One region of the Streptomyces sp. NPDC104106 genome, then DNA from elsewhere that is predicted to be linked to it. Evidence: predicted binding sites of a transcription regulator. Region 1 holds the regulator's gene; the other holds the start of a gene.

Evidence for each region. Region 1 encodes HspR, which represses chaperone genes until heat shock. Its sites were predicted from a motif close to TTGAGNNNNNNNNNCTCAA; they were not measured.
Region 2: lon (endopeptidase La) is a predicted target of HspR. The motif match lies at 2,614-2,632, and genes of this name have one in related genera.

The regions. Positions count from the first base shown of each region.
Region 1 is NZ_JBVJMF010000011.1:311,061-318,841, reverse strand. Features, by position in the region: gene dnaK (molecular chaperone DnaK) at 1-1,003, shown strand, start outside; gene grpE (nucleotide exchange factor GrpE) at 1,003-1,677, shown strand; gene dnaJ (molecular chaperone DnaJ) at 1,714-2,883, shown strand; gene ACZ60X_RS26270 (heat shock protein transcriptional repressor HspR) at 2,891-3,340, shown strand; gene ACZ60X_RS26265 (sugar ABC transporter substrate-binding protein) at 3,601-4,707, shown strand; gene ACZ60X_RS26260 (helix-turn-helix transcriptional regulator) at 4,909-5,958, shown strand; gene ACZ60X_RS26255 (helix-turn-helix transcriptional regulator) at 6,000-7,010, opposite strand; gene ACZ60X_RS26250 (hypothetical protein) at 7,311-7,646, shown strand.
Region 2 is NZ_JBVJMF010000005.1:132,480-140,260, forward strand. Features, by position in the region: gene ACZ60X_RS14210 (ATP-binding SpoIIE family protein phosphatase) at 1-63, shown strand, start outside; gene lon (endopeptidase La) at 171-2,591, opposite strand; gene ACZ60X_RS14220 (rhomboid-like protein) at 2,726-3,565, opposite strand; gene ACZ60X_RS14225 (spermine/spermidine synthase domain-containing protein) at 3,784-4,461, shown strand; gene ACZ60X_RS14230 (response regulator transcription factor) at 4,587-5,327, shown strand; gene ACZ60X_RS14235 (sensor histidine kinase) at 5,324-6,448, shown strand; gene ACZ60X_RS14240 (multifunctional oxoglutarate decarboxylase/oxoglutarate dehydrogenase thiamine pyrophosphate-binding subunit/dihydrolipoyllysine-residue succinyltransferase subunit) at 6,752-7,781, shown strand, end outside.

The DNA.
Region 1 (7,781 bases):
GACGGCCGACCTGCTGGAGCGCTGCAAGACGCCGTTCCACAACGTCATCAAGGACGCCGGCATCTCCATCAACGACATCGACCACGTCGTGCTCGTCGGTGGCTCCACCCGCATGCCCGCCGTCGCCGAGCTGGTCAAGGAGCTGACCGGCGGCAAGGAGGCCAACAAGGGTGTGAACCCGGACGAGGTCGTCGCCATCGGCGCCTCGCTCCAGGCCGGTGTCCTCAAGGGCGAGGTCAAGGACGTCCTGCTCCTCGACGTCACCCCGCTGTCCCTCGGCATCGAGACCAAGGGCGGCATCATGACCAAGCTGATCGAGCGCAACACCACGATCCCGACCAAGCGCTCGGAGATCTTCACGACGGCGGAGGACAACCAGCCGTCCGTGCAGATCCAGGTCTACCAGGGCGAGCGCGAGATCGCGGCGTACAACAAGAAGCTCGGCATGTTCGAGCTGACCGGTCTGCCGCCGGCCCCGCGCGGTGTCCCGCAGATCGAGGTCTCCTTCGACATCGACGCCAACGGCATCATGCACGTGACCGCCAAGGACCTGGGCACGGGCAAGGAGCAGAAGATGACCGTCACCGGCGGCTCCTCGCTGCCGAAGGACGAGGTCGACCGCATGCGCCAGGAGGCCGAGCAGTACGCGGAGGAGGACCACCGCCGCCGCGAGGCCGCCGAGACCCGCAACCAGGGCGAGCAGCTCGTCTACCAGACCGAGAAGTTCCTCAAGGACAACGAGGACAAGGTCCCGGGCGAGGTCAAGACCGAGGTGGAGACCGCCGTCGCCGAGCTGAAGGAGAAGCTCAAGGGCGAGGACACCGCCGAGATCCGCACCGCCACCGAGAAGGTCGCGGCCGTCTCGCAGAAGCTGGGCCAGGCCATGTACGCCGACGCCCAGGCCGCGCAGGGTGCCGCCGGCGGTGCCGGTGAGGCCAAGGCCGACGACGACGTCGTCGACGCCGAGATCGTGGACGAGGACAAGCCGAAGGGTGCCGCGTGATGTCGGAGGAGACCCCGGGCTTCGAGGAGAAGCCCGACGTCCCCTCCGGCGCGACCCCCGACGACGCCGAGTCGAAGGCCGCCCCCGAGAAGGGGGCGGCCCCGGCCGGGGACGGAACCGAGAACGCGGGCCTGGTGGCCCAGCTGGACCAGGTGCGCACCGCGCTGAACGAGCGCACGGCCGACCTCCAGCGCCTCCAGGCCGAGTACCAGAACTACCGCCGCCGGGTCGAGCGGGACCGGGTCACGGTCAAGGAGATCGCCATCGCGAACCTCCTGACCGAGCTGCTGCCCGTGCTCGACGACATCGGCCGCGCACGGGAACACGGCGAGCTGGTCGGCGGCTTCAAGTCGGTGGGCGAGTCGCTGGAGACCGTCGCGGCGAAGATGGGCCTGCAGCAGTTCGGCAAGGAGGGCGAGCCCTTCGACCCGACCATCCACGAGGCCCTGATGCACAGTTACGCGCCGGACGTCACCGAGACGACCTGCGTGGCGATCCTGCAGCCCGGGTATCGCATCGGCGAGCGCACCATCCGCCCCGCGCGGGTGGCCGTCGCCGAGCCGCAGCCCGGCGCGCAGACCGTCAAGACCGAGGCCGCCGAGGACGACACGTCCGAGGCGAAGAAGGCCTCCGCCGCCGATGACAAGGAGAGCGGTGGCCCGGAGGAGGGCTGACGTCATCACTGAGAGCAGGAAGGAGGGACGTCGGGGATGAGTACCAAGGACTTCATCGAGAAGGACTACTACAAGGTCCTCGGCGTCCCGAAGGACGCCACCGAGGCCGAGATCAAGAAGGCGTACCGCAAGCTCGCGCGCGAGTTCCACCCGGACGCCAACAAGGGCAACGCCAAGGCGGAGGAGCGCTTCAAGGAGATCTCCGAGGCGAACGACATCCTCGGCGACCCCAAGAAGCGCAAGGAGTACGACGACGCCCGCGCCCTGTTCGGCAGCGGCGGCTTCCGCCCCGGGCCGGGCGCCGGCGGCTCCTTCAACTTCGACCTGGGCGACCTCTTCGGAGGCGCGGGCGGCACCCAGGGCGGAGGCTTCGGCGGCGGACTCGGTGACGTCTTCGGGGGGCTGTTCAACCGCGGCGGCGCCGCGGGCACCCGCACCCAGCCCCGGCGCGGCCAGGACATCGAGTCCGAGGTCACGCTGAGCTTCACGGAGGCCATCGAGGGCGCCACGGTGCCGCTGCGGATGTCCTCCCAGGCGCCCTGCAAGGCCTGCTCGGGCACCGGCGACAAGAACGGCACACCGCGCGTGTGCCCGACCTGCGTCGGCACCGGCCAGGTGGCCCGGGGCTCGGGCGGCGGCTTCTCCCTGACCGACCCCTGCCCCGACTGCAAGGGGCGCGGCCTGATCGCCGAGCACCCCTGCCCGGACTGCAAGGGCAGCGGCCGGGCGAAGTCCTCGCGCACCATGCAGGTCCGCATCCCGGCGGGTGTCACCGACGGGCAGCGGATCCGGCTGCGCGGCAAGGGCGCGCCCGGCGAGCGGGGCGGACCGGCGGGCGACCTGTACGTGGTCGTGCACGTCGGCGAGCACCCGGTGTTCGGCCGCAAGGGCGACAACCTCACGGTCACCGTGCCCGTCACGTATCCCGAGGCCGCCCTCGGCGGCGAGGTGCGGGTGCCGACCCTCGGCGGCCCGCCCGTCACGCTGAAACTCCCGCCCGGCACCCCCAACGGCCGCACGATGCGCGCCCGGGGCAAGGGCGCGGTCCGCAAGGACGGCACCCGGGGTGATCTGCTGGTCACCGTCGAGGTGCGTGTCCCGAAGGACGTGACGGGGAAGGCTCGTGACGCGCTGGAGGCGTATCGCGAGGCGACCGCGGGCGACGATCCGCGGGCGGAGCTGTTCGAGGCCGCGAAGGGAGACTGAGAGAGAGATGGACGGCCGTCGACGTAACCCGTATGAACTGACCGAGGAGACCCCGGTCTACGTCATCTCGGTGGCGGCCCAGCTCTCCGGACTCCACCCGCAGACGCTGCGCCAGTACGACCGGCTCGGCCTGGTGTCCCCGGACCGGACCGCCGGCCGGGGGCGGCGCTACTCGGCCCGTGACATCGAACTGCTCCGCCAGGTGCAGCAGTTGTCGCAGGACGAGGGCATCAACCTGGCCGGGATCAAGCGCATCATCGAGCTGGAGAACCAGGTCGCCGCGCTGCAGTCCCGCGTCGCGGAGCTTCAGGCGGCCCTGGACGGCGCAGCGGCCGCGATGCAGCAGCGCGAGGCCGCCGTACACGCCTCCTACCGCCGTGACCTCGTGCCGTACCAGGAGGTGCAGCAGACCAGCGCGCTGGTCGTGTGGCGGCCCAAGCGGCAGCAGCGCGACTGAACTGGCCGGAAACGAGCGGTGCCTGCGCAGGGGCCGGGAGACCAGCGAGGTCTCCCGGCCCCTTTCGCGTTCTTTGCCTCCGCGTGAACTCCCCTTGGATGGAGAGCCCGTAAAGGGTGTTTGAAGACGATTGCGCTCCTCCTCCACAGGCGCAGCGGAGCGTGGTGTTGCGCACTCGTTAAGTAGTTCTTCTTGACGCCGGGTGTGCCCTCCGCGTTGTCTTTTCAGACACCTGCAACGCACCCGAAGTGAGCCCCCGCATGCGCCGTATCGCCATAACCGTGGCCGCGTCCACGATGACCGTCTCGCTCGCCGGCTGCGGCATGCTGAACGCGACGGGGAGCGGCGCGAGCGCGAGCCCGAGCAAGGGTGACGACCTCACCGTGGGCCTGCTGCTGCCGGAGACGGCGAACACCCGCTACGACAAGTTCGACTACCCCATCATCAGGTCCCAGGTCACCCAGCTCACCAAGAACCGGGGCAAGGTCGAGTACGCCAACGCCGACGCGAACGCGGACAAGCAGGCCGGGCAGATGCAGAAGATGATCGACGACAAGGTCGCCGTCATCCTGCTCGACGCGGTCGACGCGCACGGCATCGCCGACGAGGTGAAGAAGGCCAAGGACGCGGGCATCCCGGTCATCGCCTACGACCGGCTCGCCGAGGGCCCGATCGACGCGTACGTCTCCTTCGACAATGAACTGGTCGGCGAGGTGCAGGGCCGTACCCTCCTGGAGGCGCTCGGCTCGCACGCCGACAGCTCCGAGAAGATCGTCATGATGAACGGCTCGCCCACCGACCCGAACGCCAAGCAGTTCAAGGAGGGCGCGCTCTCCGAGCTGAACGGCAAGGTGACCATCGCGGCGTCGTACGACACGACGGGCTGGAAGCCGGAGATCGCCGAGGCGAACATGACCAAGGCGATCAACGAGATCGGCAAGCACAACATCGCCGCGGTCTACTCGGCCAACGACGACATGGCCGGCGGTGTCATCAAGGCCTTGGAGGCGGCCGGCGTCACCAGCCTGCCCCCGATCACCGGCCAGGACGCCTCACTCGAGGGCGTGCAGCGGGTCGTGGCCGGCGAGCAGTACATGAGCGTGTACAAGTCGTACCCGGACGAGGCCCAGGCCGCTGCCCAGATGGCCGTCGCCAGGGTCCAGGGCAAGGACATCCAGTTCGACGCCCTCACCCAGGACAAGGCCGACAGCCCCACCACCAAGAACATCCCGGCCAAGCTCATCCAGCCGGTCGCGCTGACCAAGAGCAACATCAAGGCGACGGTCGTCGCGGACGGCATCTACACGGTGGGCGACATCTGCACGGCGAAGTACAAGGCGGCGTGCGCGGCGATCGGCCTGAAGTAGCCCGCGACCGGGCGGAACTGCCCGCGCCCGGGCGCGGGCAGGCCGCAGCTTCCTGCAACGGCGCGCGGCGGAGCCCGGTCGATATCCGGGCATAACCCCCCTTTCCGGTGGGTCTGTTGAGGCGAGCCGTGTTGCGGACCCGGTCGGCGCCGCGCATAGTTGCGCTGCGGAAGTGGCAGCACACCGGGGGTGAAATGGGTGATGGCCGGGCGCGGGGCGGAGGAGCATCCACACGGCGCCGACCGACTGTGCGCGGCCGGCGACCGGTTGTATTCCCGGGCCGTGCGCCGCGGGCGGGTGCCCCGCACCGACGTCGAGACGGTGCCGTGCCTGCTGGAGCTGGCCCTGCTGCACCCGGACCCCGACGACATGGACTGGCTGGTGCCGACCTCCCCGCAGGAGGTCATGACCCGGCTGCTGCGCGGGGTCTACGACGAGGTCAGCGCGAGCCAGCGCCGGATGGGCTCCGCGGTGGCCGCCTTCGAGTGGTACGCCGGCCTCGGCCGCCGGCTGCACGCGCTGTCGGCACCGGCCGAGGGCAGCGCGATCCGGGTGCTGGACGGCCTGTCCCGGATCCAGGCCGCGATGGACGAGGCGACCGAGGCGTGCACGACCGAGGTGCTGACCGTGCAGCCGGGCGGCATCCGGCGTGAGGCGGAGCTGACGGAGGGCCTGCACCGAGCCCTGGCGCTGCGCGGCCGGGGCGTACGCATGCGCGACCTCTACACCCATGTCGCCCGCCACGGCCAGGGCCTGCTCAACTACCTGGAGCTGATGGGCGACACGGTGGAGGCGCGCACCCTGGACGAGGTGATCGACCGGCTGATCCTCTTCGACCGCACGGTGGCCTTCATCCCCGCCAACGCCGACCGCACGATGGCCCTGGAGCTGCGCCACCCGGCCCTGGTGGAGTACCTGGTGACGGTCTTCGAACGCCTCTGGCGCCTCGCCATCCCCCTGACGGCCCCGCTTCCCGACACCGGCATCGAGGGCATCTCCCACCGCGAGCAGTCGATCGCGGCGCTGCTGGCGGAGGGCCACCAGGACGCGGTGATCGCCGAGCGCCTCGGCATCAGCGTCCGCACCTGCCGCGCCCACATCGCCCGCCTGTCGGAGACCCTGGGCGCGGCCAGCCGCACCCAACTCGGCGTCCGCATCGCCCAGGTGGGCCTGCACGTCCACCGCCCCGGCCCGCCCGGGGCCGCGCCGGCCCTCACGACTCCCGAGCGGGACTCCCCGACCGTGCGATGAGACGACCGAGCAGCCGCGCGGTGCGGATGTTCACCGAACTGTCATTGCTCCCGATCGAGGATGCCGGACTGGGCTATGAGGTAGCCGAGCTGGGCGCGGCTGCCGCTGCCGAGGGCCTGGGCGAGCTTGGCGATGTGGGCGCGGCAGGTGCGGACGTTCATGCCCAGACGGCGCGCGATGGCCTCGTCCACGTGGCCCTCGACGAGGAGTTTGGCGATGGAGTGCTGGATCTCGGTGATGCCGCCCGGGGCGACTTCGTACGGGCCGCCCACGCTGAGCGGGACCGCGCGGCTCCACATGAACTCGAAGACCTTGATCAGGTAGCGGACCAGGCCCGGCTGGCGCACTTCCAGGGCGACCTGCTGATCGTCGCGGACAGGGATGAACGCAACGGTCTCGTCGCAGATGATGAGCCGCTCCACGAGTTCGTCGATGGTCCGGTACTCTGCCTTGCCGTCGGCGAGATGTGCCGCGTACGCGAGCTTCTCAGGGCTGTACCGGGCTGTGTGCTGGTACAGGGTGCGGATGCGGACACCGCGTTCTATGAGCGGCCTGTCCCGCTCCAGTGCCCGTCGCTGGCTGCTTTCGGGAAGGCGGTCGCTCGGCTGGATCGTGAGTACTTCGGTCTGGCACTGCGCGGTCGCGAGATTGAGGGCATTGTTGATGAGGTCACCACCCTCCAGGATGGTGAGCGAGTCGCTGCCCGTCATCGTCTGCACGCCGAGGGCCATGAAGGGCTCGAAGGCGTCGGCGAGCCGCGTCGACAACTGCCGGCGCTCCGTGATCTCACGCTCGATCGGGCCGAGTCGGTGGGCCAGGGCGACCGCCGGGGGGAGCGGTCGCAGCCAGTCCGGGTCGACGGGATCCGGCTGGAGCAGGCCGAATTCCATCAGGCAGGGGGCTTCCGCGGCGTCCGGGCGGGCGACGCCGCCGGCACGCAGAGCGGCGGCATAAATCCGACGTCCGTCCTCACAGAGGTCGGCCACGCCGTGGGGATGTGCCGCTTTCGCCCGATTCGTTGTCAAATCTCCACCCCCCAGGGTCCTGAACATGCAGGAACATGATGCACCGATTGTGTGGTCATGACGTGCCCGAATGAGCCATCGTCGTACCTGACGGGGGAAAAGGGGACCTTCAAGTGAGGACGAAGCCGGACATGCGCAAGAGAATGCTTCGCTCGGTGCTTGTAGCCGCTTTCTCCGCCATAGCGATCGCGAGCGCGTGGAGCGGCTTGTCCGAGGCGAACGGGGACGTTCGGGCGAACACCGGGTGGCCGGCCGCGGCGGCGACTGTCGCCGCCGAAGGCAACACCAATGGACCTGCCTCGACGACCGATGGAGCCGGGAGCTGACGTGACCACTCCACCCGACGACCGATCCTTCCGCCGCGAAATGGCCACCGCCTACCGCTCCGGCTGGCACTTCATCGATCTGGTCACCGCCATCCCCCACAGTGGTGACTCGCTGATGGTGACCGTGTTCGGTGAGCCGGTCGTCGTGACGCGGGACGAGGACGGGGACGTGCGGGCGTACCGGTGTCTGCGCAAGCCGCGCGGCGCCCCTCAGCCGGTGCGCTGTGCCATCCGGTACGGAATGATCTTTGTGAACCTGGACCAGCGTGACCACCGGCTTGCCGAGCCGACGGACCACGATCTGCGAACCATCTCGGCCACCCCCCGCAGTGCCTGACGCGATTCCCCCGTCGTAAAAGATCGCTCAGGTGCTTCCCCCCGCAGCGGCGTCACCGTGACCTGAACACGGTGACGCCGCTGTCGTTTGTGGCGACATATCAGGATATGGGTGCGCTCGCACGGTGGCCGAAAA
Region 2 (7,781 bases), on a different contig from region 1:
TGGGGCACCCGGCACGACCGGGTCGGCAAGACGGTGTGGGCGGAACAGTCGCTCCTCCCCTGAGCGGCCCGGCCGGCCCGGATCCTCGCGGGCCGCCCCGGAAGGCGTCCACGGCGAGGGCCCGGGCCTCCCTCACGGGACCCGGGCCCTCGGTCGTCCCGCGGCGTCTGTCACGCCGCCACGGGAATCTCCGGCGCCACGCCGTTCAGGGCGGGCGCGAGCGCCAGTTCCAGGACCTGGCGGACGTCGGTCACGGTGTGGACGTCGAGCTTGTCCAGCACCTCGGCCGGGACGTCGTCCAGGTCGGGTTCGTTGCGCTTGGGGATGATCACGGTGGTCACCCCGGCGCGGTGGGCGGCGAGCAGCTTCTGCTTGACCCCGCCGATCGGCAGCACGCGGCCGGTCAGCGAGATCTCGCCGGTCATCGCCACGCCCGTGCGCACCAGCCGGCCGGAGAGCAGGGAGGCGAGGGCGGTGGTCATCGTGACGCCCGCGCTCGGGCCGTCCTTCGGGACCGCGCCCGCCGGGAAGTGGATGTGCACGCCCCGGTCCTTCAGGTCGGCCACCGGCAGTTCCAGTTCGGCGCCGTGGCTGCGCAGGAAGCTGAGCGCGATCTGCGCCGACTCCTTCATCACGTCACCGAGCTGCCCGGTCAGGGTCAGGCCCGCCGCGCCCGTCTCGGGGTCGGCCAGGGACGCCTCCACGAAGAGGACGTCGCCGCCCGCTCCCGTGACCGCGAGGCCCGTGGCCACGCCGGGCACGGACGTACGGCGCTCGGCCGGGTCCTGTGCGGACTCGGGCACGTGGTGCGGCCGGCCGATCAGGGCGCGCAGGTCGGCGTCCGTCACGGTGAACGGCAGCTCCCGCTCGCCGAGTTCGTGCTGGGCCGCGACCTTGCGCAGCAGGCGCGCGATGGAGCGCTCCAGGGTGCGCACGCCCGCCTCGCGCGTGTACTCGCCGGCCAGCTTGCGCAGCGCGCCCTCGTCGATCGTGACCTCGTCCCTGTCGATCCCGGCCCGCTCCAGCTGGCGCGGGAGCAGGTGGTCGCGGGCGATGACGACCTTCTCGTCCTCGGTGTAGCCGTCGAGCCGGACGATCTCCATACGGTCGGCGAGCGCCTCCGGGATGGCCTCCAGGACGTTGGCGGTGGCCAGGAAGACCACGTCGGACAGGTCGAGTTCGACCTCCAGGTAGTGGTCCCGGAAGGTGTGGTTCTGGGCCGGGTCGAGGACTTCCAGCAGGGCGGCCGCCGGGTCGCCGCGGAAGTCGGAGCCCACCTTGTCGATCTCGTCCAGCAGGACCACCGGGTTCATGGACCCGGCCTCCTTGATCGCGCGGACGATCCGGCCGGGCAGCGCCCCGACGTACGTACGGCGGTGGCCGCGGATCTCGGCCTCGTCGCGGACGCCGCCGAGGGCGACGCGGACGAACGTGCGGCCCATGGCGTGGGCCACGCTCTCGCCCAGGCTGGTCTTCCCGACGCCGGGGGGCCCGACGAGGGCCAGGACGGCGCCGCCGCGCCGGCCGCCGATGACGCCCAGGCCGCGGTCGTTGCGGCGCTTGCGCACCGCGAGGTACTCGGTGATGCGTTCCTTGACGTCCTCCAGGCCCGCGTGCTCGGCGTCCAGGACCGCCTTGGCGCCCTGGATGTCGTAGGCGTCCTGCGTCCGCTCGTTCCACGGCATCTCCAGGACGGTGTCCAGCCAGGTGCGGATCCAGGACCCCTCGGGGGACTGGTCGCTGGACCGCTCCAGCTTGTCGACCTCCTTGAGGGCGGCCTCGCGGACGTTCTCGGGCAGGTCGGCGGCCTCGACGCGGGCGCGGTAGTCGTCGGACTCCTCCCCCTCCTTCTCGCCGTTCAGCTCGCGCAGTTCCTTGCGGACGGCTTCCAGCTGACGGCGCAGCAGGAACTCGCGCTGCTGCTTGTCGACGCCCTCCTGGACGTCCTTGGCGATGGTCTCGGCCACGTCCTGCTCGGCGAGGTGGTCGCGCAGCGCCTGCGTGGCAAGCTTCAGCCGGGCCACCGGGTCGGCGGTCTCCAGCAGTTCGACCTTCTGCTCGATGGTCAGGAAGGGCGAGTAGCCGGAGTTGTCGGCGAGCGCGGAGACGTCCTCGATGGCCTGGACCCGGTCCACGACCTGCCAGGCGCCGCGCTTCTTCAGCCAGTTGGTGGCGAGGGCCTTGTACTCCTTGACGAGGTCGGCGACATGACCCGGCATCGGTTCCGGCACGCTCTCCTCGATCCGGGCGCCCTCGACCCACAGGGCGGCGCCGGGGCCGGTGGTACCGGCACCGATCCGCACCCGGGCGCGGCCGCGGATCAGAGCCCCCGGGTCTCCGTCGGCCAGCCGGCCGACCTGCTCGACCGTGCCGAGCACACCGGTCTTGGCGTACGTGCCGTCGATGCGCGGCACGAGCAGGACCTGAGGCTTTCCGGGCGCCGACCGGGCGGCGGCCTGCGCAGCCTCCACCGCGGCGCGCACCTCGGCGTCGCTCAGGTCCAGCGGAACGACCATGCCGGGCAGCACGACCTCGTCGTCGAGCGGCAGCACGGGCAGGACGAGCGTGAACGCCGTGGACTCAGCAGCCATGATCTCCCCTTCGGCAGTCAACTTGAGCTGTACCGACTCAACCTCTGGGCATGGTCCGGTGTTCCCACGGCGCTGTTCGCTGTGAGCGATCAGGGAAGGGTGCGGACGTTCCCGCAGGGGGAGGGGACGGCCCGTCAGGCCGAGCGAGCCCACCGGCGTACGAAGCGCCAGCTCAACACACCTATCGTCAGGGCGATCAGATGGCCCCAGTCCGTCATCGGGTCCACGAACGCGGTCAGGTCGCTCACGAGGAGTCCGGCGACCACGGTGAGGATGGGCCAGCGCAGCCACGGGGACAGCAGGCCGGACAGGGCGCCGATGCTGGCGGCCACGCCGAAGCTGATGCCGTAGTCGAGGCGGTGCAGGGACGTGGACGGCAGATGGCCCACCAGCACGGCGAGGCCCACCGGGACCTCGGTGGCGAGGGTGGCGAGGACATGGCCGGCCAGGAAGACACAGGCCGTCCGTCCGCCGCCTATACGGCGTTCCAGCGCGGTGAGCGTCAGCAGGAAGGCGGCCGTGTACGGCGAGAGGATCCCGCCCGCGATCCACAGCGCGCTCGTGAGCAGCACCACCGCGGGTGACCGCACGAGATGCGCCACGTCCGTGCTGGAGGCCTGGTAGAGGGCGTTCACGAGGCCGGGATCGGCCACCGCCGCGACGGCGGAGGTGACCGCGAGGACGGCCGCGTAGCCGAAGGTGAAGGGCGTGCCGACCGGGGTGGGCAGCAGCCGCAGGAGACGGGCGACGGGGTCCGGGGCCGGCCGCAGCCCGCGCAGACGGGCGGCGAGACTCGGGCGCGGCGCCGCCACGCGCGCGGGAACGGGGGCCTCCTCTGCGCCGCGCTGACGCGGCATGCCGTCGAGCAGGTCCGGAAGCACCGGGGCCGGCACGGTGGCCGTGCCGTCGGACAGGGGCGTGCCCGTCGAGGGCGGGGACGCGGCCGCCGCAGGGCCCGTCGCGGTCCGTTCCACGATGAGGCGCTCCTTCCGTTGGGCCCCACGATCGGGACTCGACGGGCCGCGTGTCTATGACCGGCGCCACGCGAGAGCCATTTCTCAGCAACCTCTCACGCTCTGCGCGCGTCCGCACCCCGGCGCACGCCCCTCGGACGGGCGCACCGGACCGGGGCCGGCCGTCCGTCATCGGCAATTCCCGTGCCGGACAAGGCCCGTTCAAGCAGGATGGGGGTATGACTGCCGCGTACGACACCCCCGTTGTCCTCGACCGCCGTACCGGCCCGTACGGCGAGGTGGTGCTGCGCCGGCACGGCGCGCTGCTCCAGATCATCGCCAACGGGTGCTTCCTGATGGACACCTCCGACGGCCGCTCCGAGCGGCTGCTGGTCGACGCGGCGTACGACGCGCTGGACGGGCGACCCGCGCCGGCGGTGCTGATCGGCGGGCTGGGCGTCGGCTTCTCGCTCGCGCACGCCGCCGCCGACGCGCGCTGGGGGCGGATCACCGTGGTGGAGCGGGAGCCCGCCGTCGTCGACTGGCACCGCGGCGGCCCGCTCGGGCGGATCTCCGCCGGCGCGCTCGGCGATCCGCGCACCGAGGTGGTCCAGGGCGACCTCGTCTCCTACGTCAATGAGACATCGGACACGTTCGACGCGCTGTGCCTGGACATCGACAACGGACCCGGCTGGACGGTCACGGACGGCAACGACAGCCTGTACTCCCCGGCCGGACTCGCTTCCTGCGCACGGGTGTTGAGGCCCGGCGGGGTGCTCGCGGTGTGGTCGGCCCGGCCCTCTCCGGAATTTGAAGGAAGCTTGCGGAATGCCGGGTTCCAGCAGGTGCGTACCGAAGAGGTGCCGGTTGCCCGGGGCGTTCCGGACGCCGTGCACCTCGGGGTCCGCCCTGGATAGCGACAGCGCGGCGGATCCCCGTAATGTGCTGCCCTGACGCGGATCATTCAACGGATCAACCAAGCGTCGAACGCAGACATGGGATCACCCCACGGATTCCGGAAAGCAACAAGCAGGGGCGGGCGATGGAGCAGACACACACCTCCCAGAGCGGCGCGGCGACGAGCACCCCGGGCGCACAGCGCCGGGTGCTGGTCGTCGAGGACGACCCCACGATCGTCGACGCCATCGCGGCCCGGCTGCGTGCCGAGGGATTTCTCGTGCAGACCGCGGCGGACGGTCCGGCGGCGGTCGACACGGCCGAGGCCTGGCAGCCCGACCTGCTGATCCTCGACATCATGCTGCCGGGCTTCGACGGCCTCGAGGTCTGCCGGCGGGTGCAGGCGCAGCGGCCGGTGCCGGTGCTGATGCTGACCGCACGGGACGACGAGACGGACATGCTGGTCGGTCTCGGGGTCGGCGCGGACGACTACATGACCAAGCCGTTCTCGATGCGGGAGCTGGCGGCGCGCGTGCACGTGCTGCTGCGCCGGGTGGAGCGGGCGGCCCTCGCCGCCACGACTCCGCGCTCCGGCATACTGCGCCTCGGCGAGCTGGAGATCGACCACGCGCAGCGCCGGGTGCGGGTGAAGTCCGAGGACGTCCACCTGACGCCGACCGAGTTCGACCTGTTGGTGTGCCTCGCGAACACCCCGCGTGCGGTGCTCTCCCGGGAGCAGCTGCTGGCCGAGGTGTGGGACTGGGCGGACGCCTCCGGGACCCGCACGGTCGACAGCCACATCAAGGCGCTGCGCCGGAAGATCGGCGCGGAGCGGATCCGCACGGTGCACGGCGTGGGCTACGCCCTGGAGACACCGACGCCATGAGCGCGGACGGGCGCCAGGCCGCACGGAGGAGCTCCGGGGCCCCCGGTGAGGAACCCTGGGGCCGGGTGCGCCCGTTCTCGATCAAGACCAAGCTGGGCGCGCTCGTCGTCATCTCGGTGCTGATCACCACCGGTCTGTCGATGATCGCGGTGCACACCAAGACCGAGCTGCGCTTCATCACGGTCTTCTCGATGATCGCCACGCTGCTGATCACCCAGTTCGTGGCGCACTCGCTGACCATGCCGCTGGACGAGATGAACGCGGTGGCGCGGTCGATCTCACAGGGCGACTACACCCGCCGGGTGCGGGAGAACCGCCGGGACGAACTGGGCGACCTGGCCGAGACGATCAACGTCATGGCCGACGAGCTGGAGGCCCAGGACCGCCAGCGCAAGGAGCTGGTCGCGAACGTCTCGCACGAGCTGCGCACGCCCATCGCCGGGCTGCGCGCGGTGCTGGAGAACATCGTCGACGGGGTCACCGAGGCCGACCAGGAGACGATGCGCACGGCCCTGAAGCAGACCGAGCGGCTGGGCCGCCTGGTGGAGACCCTGCTGGACCTGTCCCGGCTGGACAACGGCGTCGTCCCGCTGAAGACGCGCCGCTTCGAGGTGTGGCCGTATCTGTCGGGCGTGCTGAAGGAGGCCAACATGGTCGCCTCGGCGCGGGCCGGCATCGCCTCCGGCTCCGGCAGCCACACCCGCACCGACGTCCACCTCCACCTGGACGTCTCCCCGCCGGAGCTGACCGCGCACGCGGACCCCGAGCGCATCCACCAGGTCGTCGCCAACCTGATCGACAACGCGGTCAAGCACAGCCCGCCGCACGGCCGTGTGACCGTGAAGGCGCGGCGCGGGCCGCAGCCGGACTCGCTGGAGCTGGAGGTCCTGGACGAGGGCCCCGGTATCCCCCGCTCCGAGTGGCACAAGGTGTTCGAGCGCTTCAACCGGGGCGCGGTGACCCGGCCGCACGGCCCGGGCAGCGACGGCGGTACCGGCCTGGGGCTCGCGATCGCCCGCTGGGCGGTGGATCTGCACGGCGGCCGGATCGGTGTGGCCGAATCCGAGCGGGGCTGCCGGATCATCGTCACTCTGCCGGGACTGACTTCCGTTCCGCGTTGACGTAAGGTCCGAACCGGAGGCACAAGATCCACGACGGCCGCCGCCGCTTCGGCGCAGCTGGACACGTGTGATCAGGAGCAGGCCCGCGCCACCCTTCGAACGAAGGCGCGCCGGGCCGGGGCCCGTGCACCCTCTCACATGCGGAACCACGCTTGTTTCCCGCCATATCAAGCCCTGAAACAAGATTTGCAATGTGACTTACGCGACGATGACCTTGCTCGACCTGACCTTCTCGGCCATGGAGGCGTAGCCTTTATTCCCGCTGTCCATCACCTTGTGAAGCGGAAGAGGGCGGTTGCCGCCGTGTCGCCACAGTCCCCCAGTAACCCGAGCGTCTCCACCGACGACCAAGCCGGGAAGAACCCCGCAGCTGCGTTCGGTCCGAACGAGTGGCTCGTCGACGAGATCTATCAGCAGTACCTCCAGGACCCGAATTCGGTAGACCGCGCCTGGTGGGACTTCTTCGCCGATTACAAGCCGGGGGCGCCTGCCACCCCGGCTCCGGCGGGTACTGCGGCCGCGGGGGCCGCAGAGACCACCCCATCGGCCCCGCAGACCGCCGCTCCGGCACCTGCCCCGCAGGCCGCCGCCCCGGCCGCCCCCACGGCCCCCCAGCCCGCCCCGGCCCCCGCCCCCGCGGCGAAGGCCCCGGCCAAGCCGGCGCAGCCCGCACAGGCGCCCGCTCAGCCGAAGAAGGAGCAGGCCGCCGCCGAGGCCCCCGCGGGCCCCGAGCTGGTCACGCTGCGCGGCCCGGCCGCCGCGGTCGCGAAGAACATGAACGCCTCGCTGGAGCTGCCGACGGCCACCTCGGTCCGCGCGGTCCCGGTGAAGCTGCTGTTCGACAACCGCATCGTCATCAACAACCACCTCAAGCGCGCCCGCGGCGGGAAGATCTCCTTCACGCACCTGATCGGGTACGCGATGGTGCAGGCCATCAAGGCCATGCCGGCCATGAACTGGTCGTTCGGCGAGAAGGACGGCAAGCCGACCCTCGTCAAGCCGCCGCACGTCAACCTGGGCCTGGCCATCGACCTGGTGAAGCCCAACGGTGACCGCCAGCTCGTCGTGGCCGCCATCAAGAAGGCCGAGACGCTGAACTTCTTCGAGTTCTGGCAGGCCTACGAGGACATCGTCCGCCGCGCCCGTGACGGCAAGCTGACGATGGACGACTTCACCGGTGTCACGGTCTCCCTGACCAACCCCGGCGGTCTCGGCACCGTCCACTCGGTCCCGCGCCTCATGCCCGGCCAGTCGGTCATCATGGGCGTCGGCTCCATGGACTACCCGGCGGAGTTCCAGGGCACCAGCCAGGACACCCTGAACAAGCTCGGCA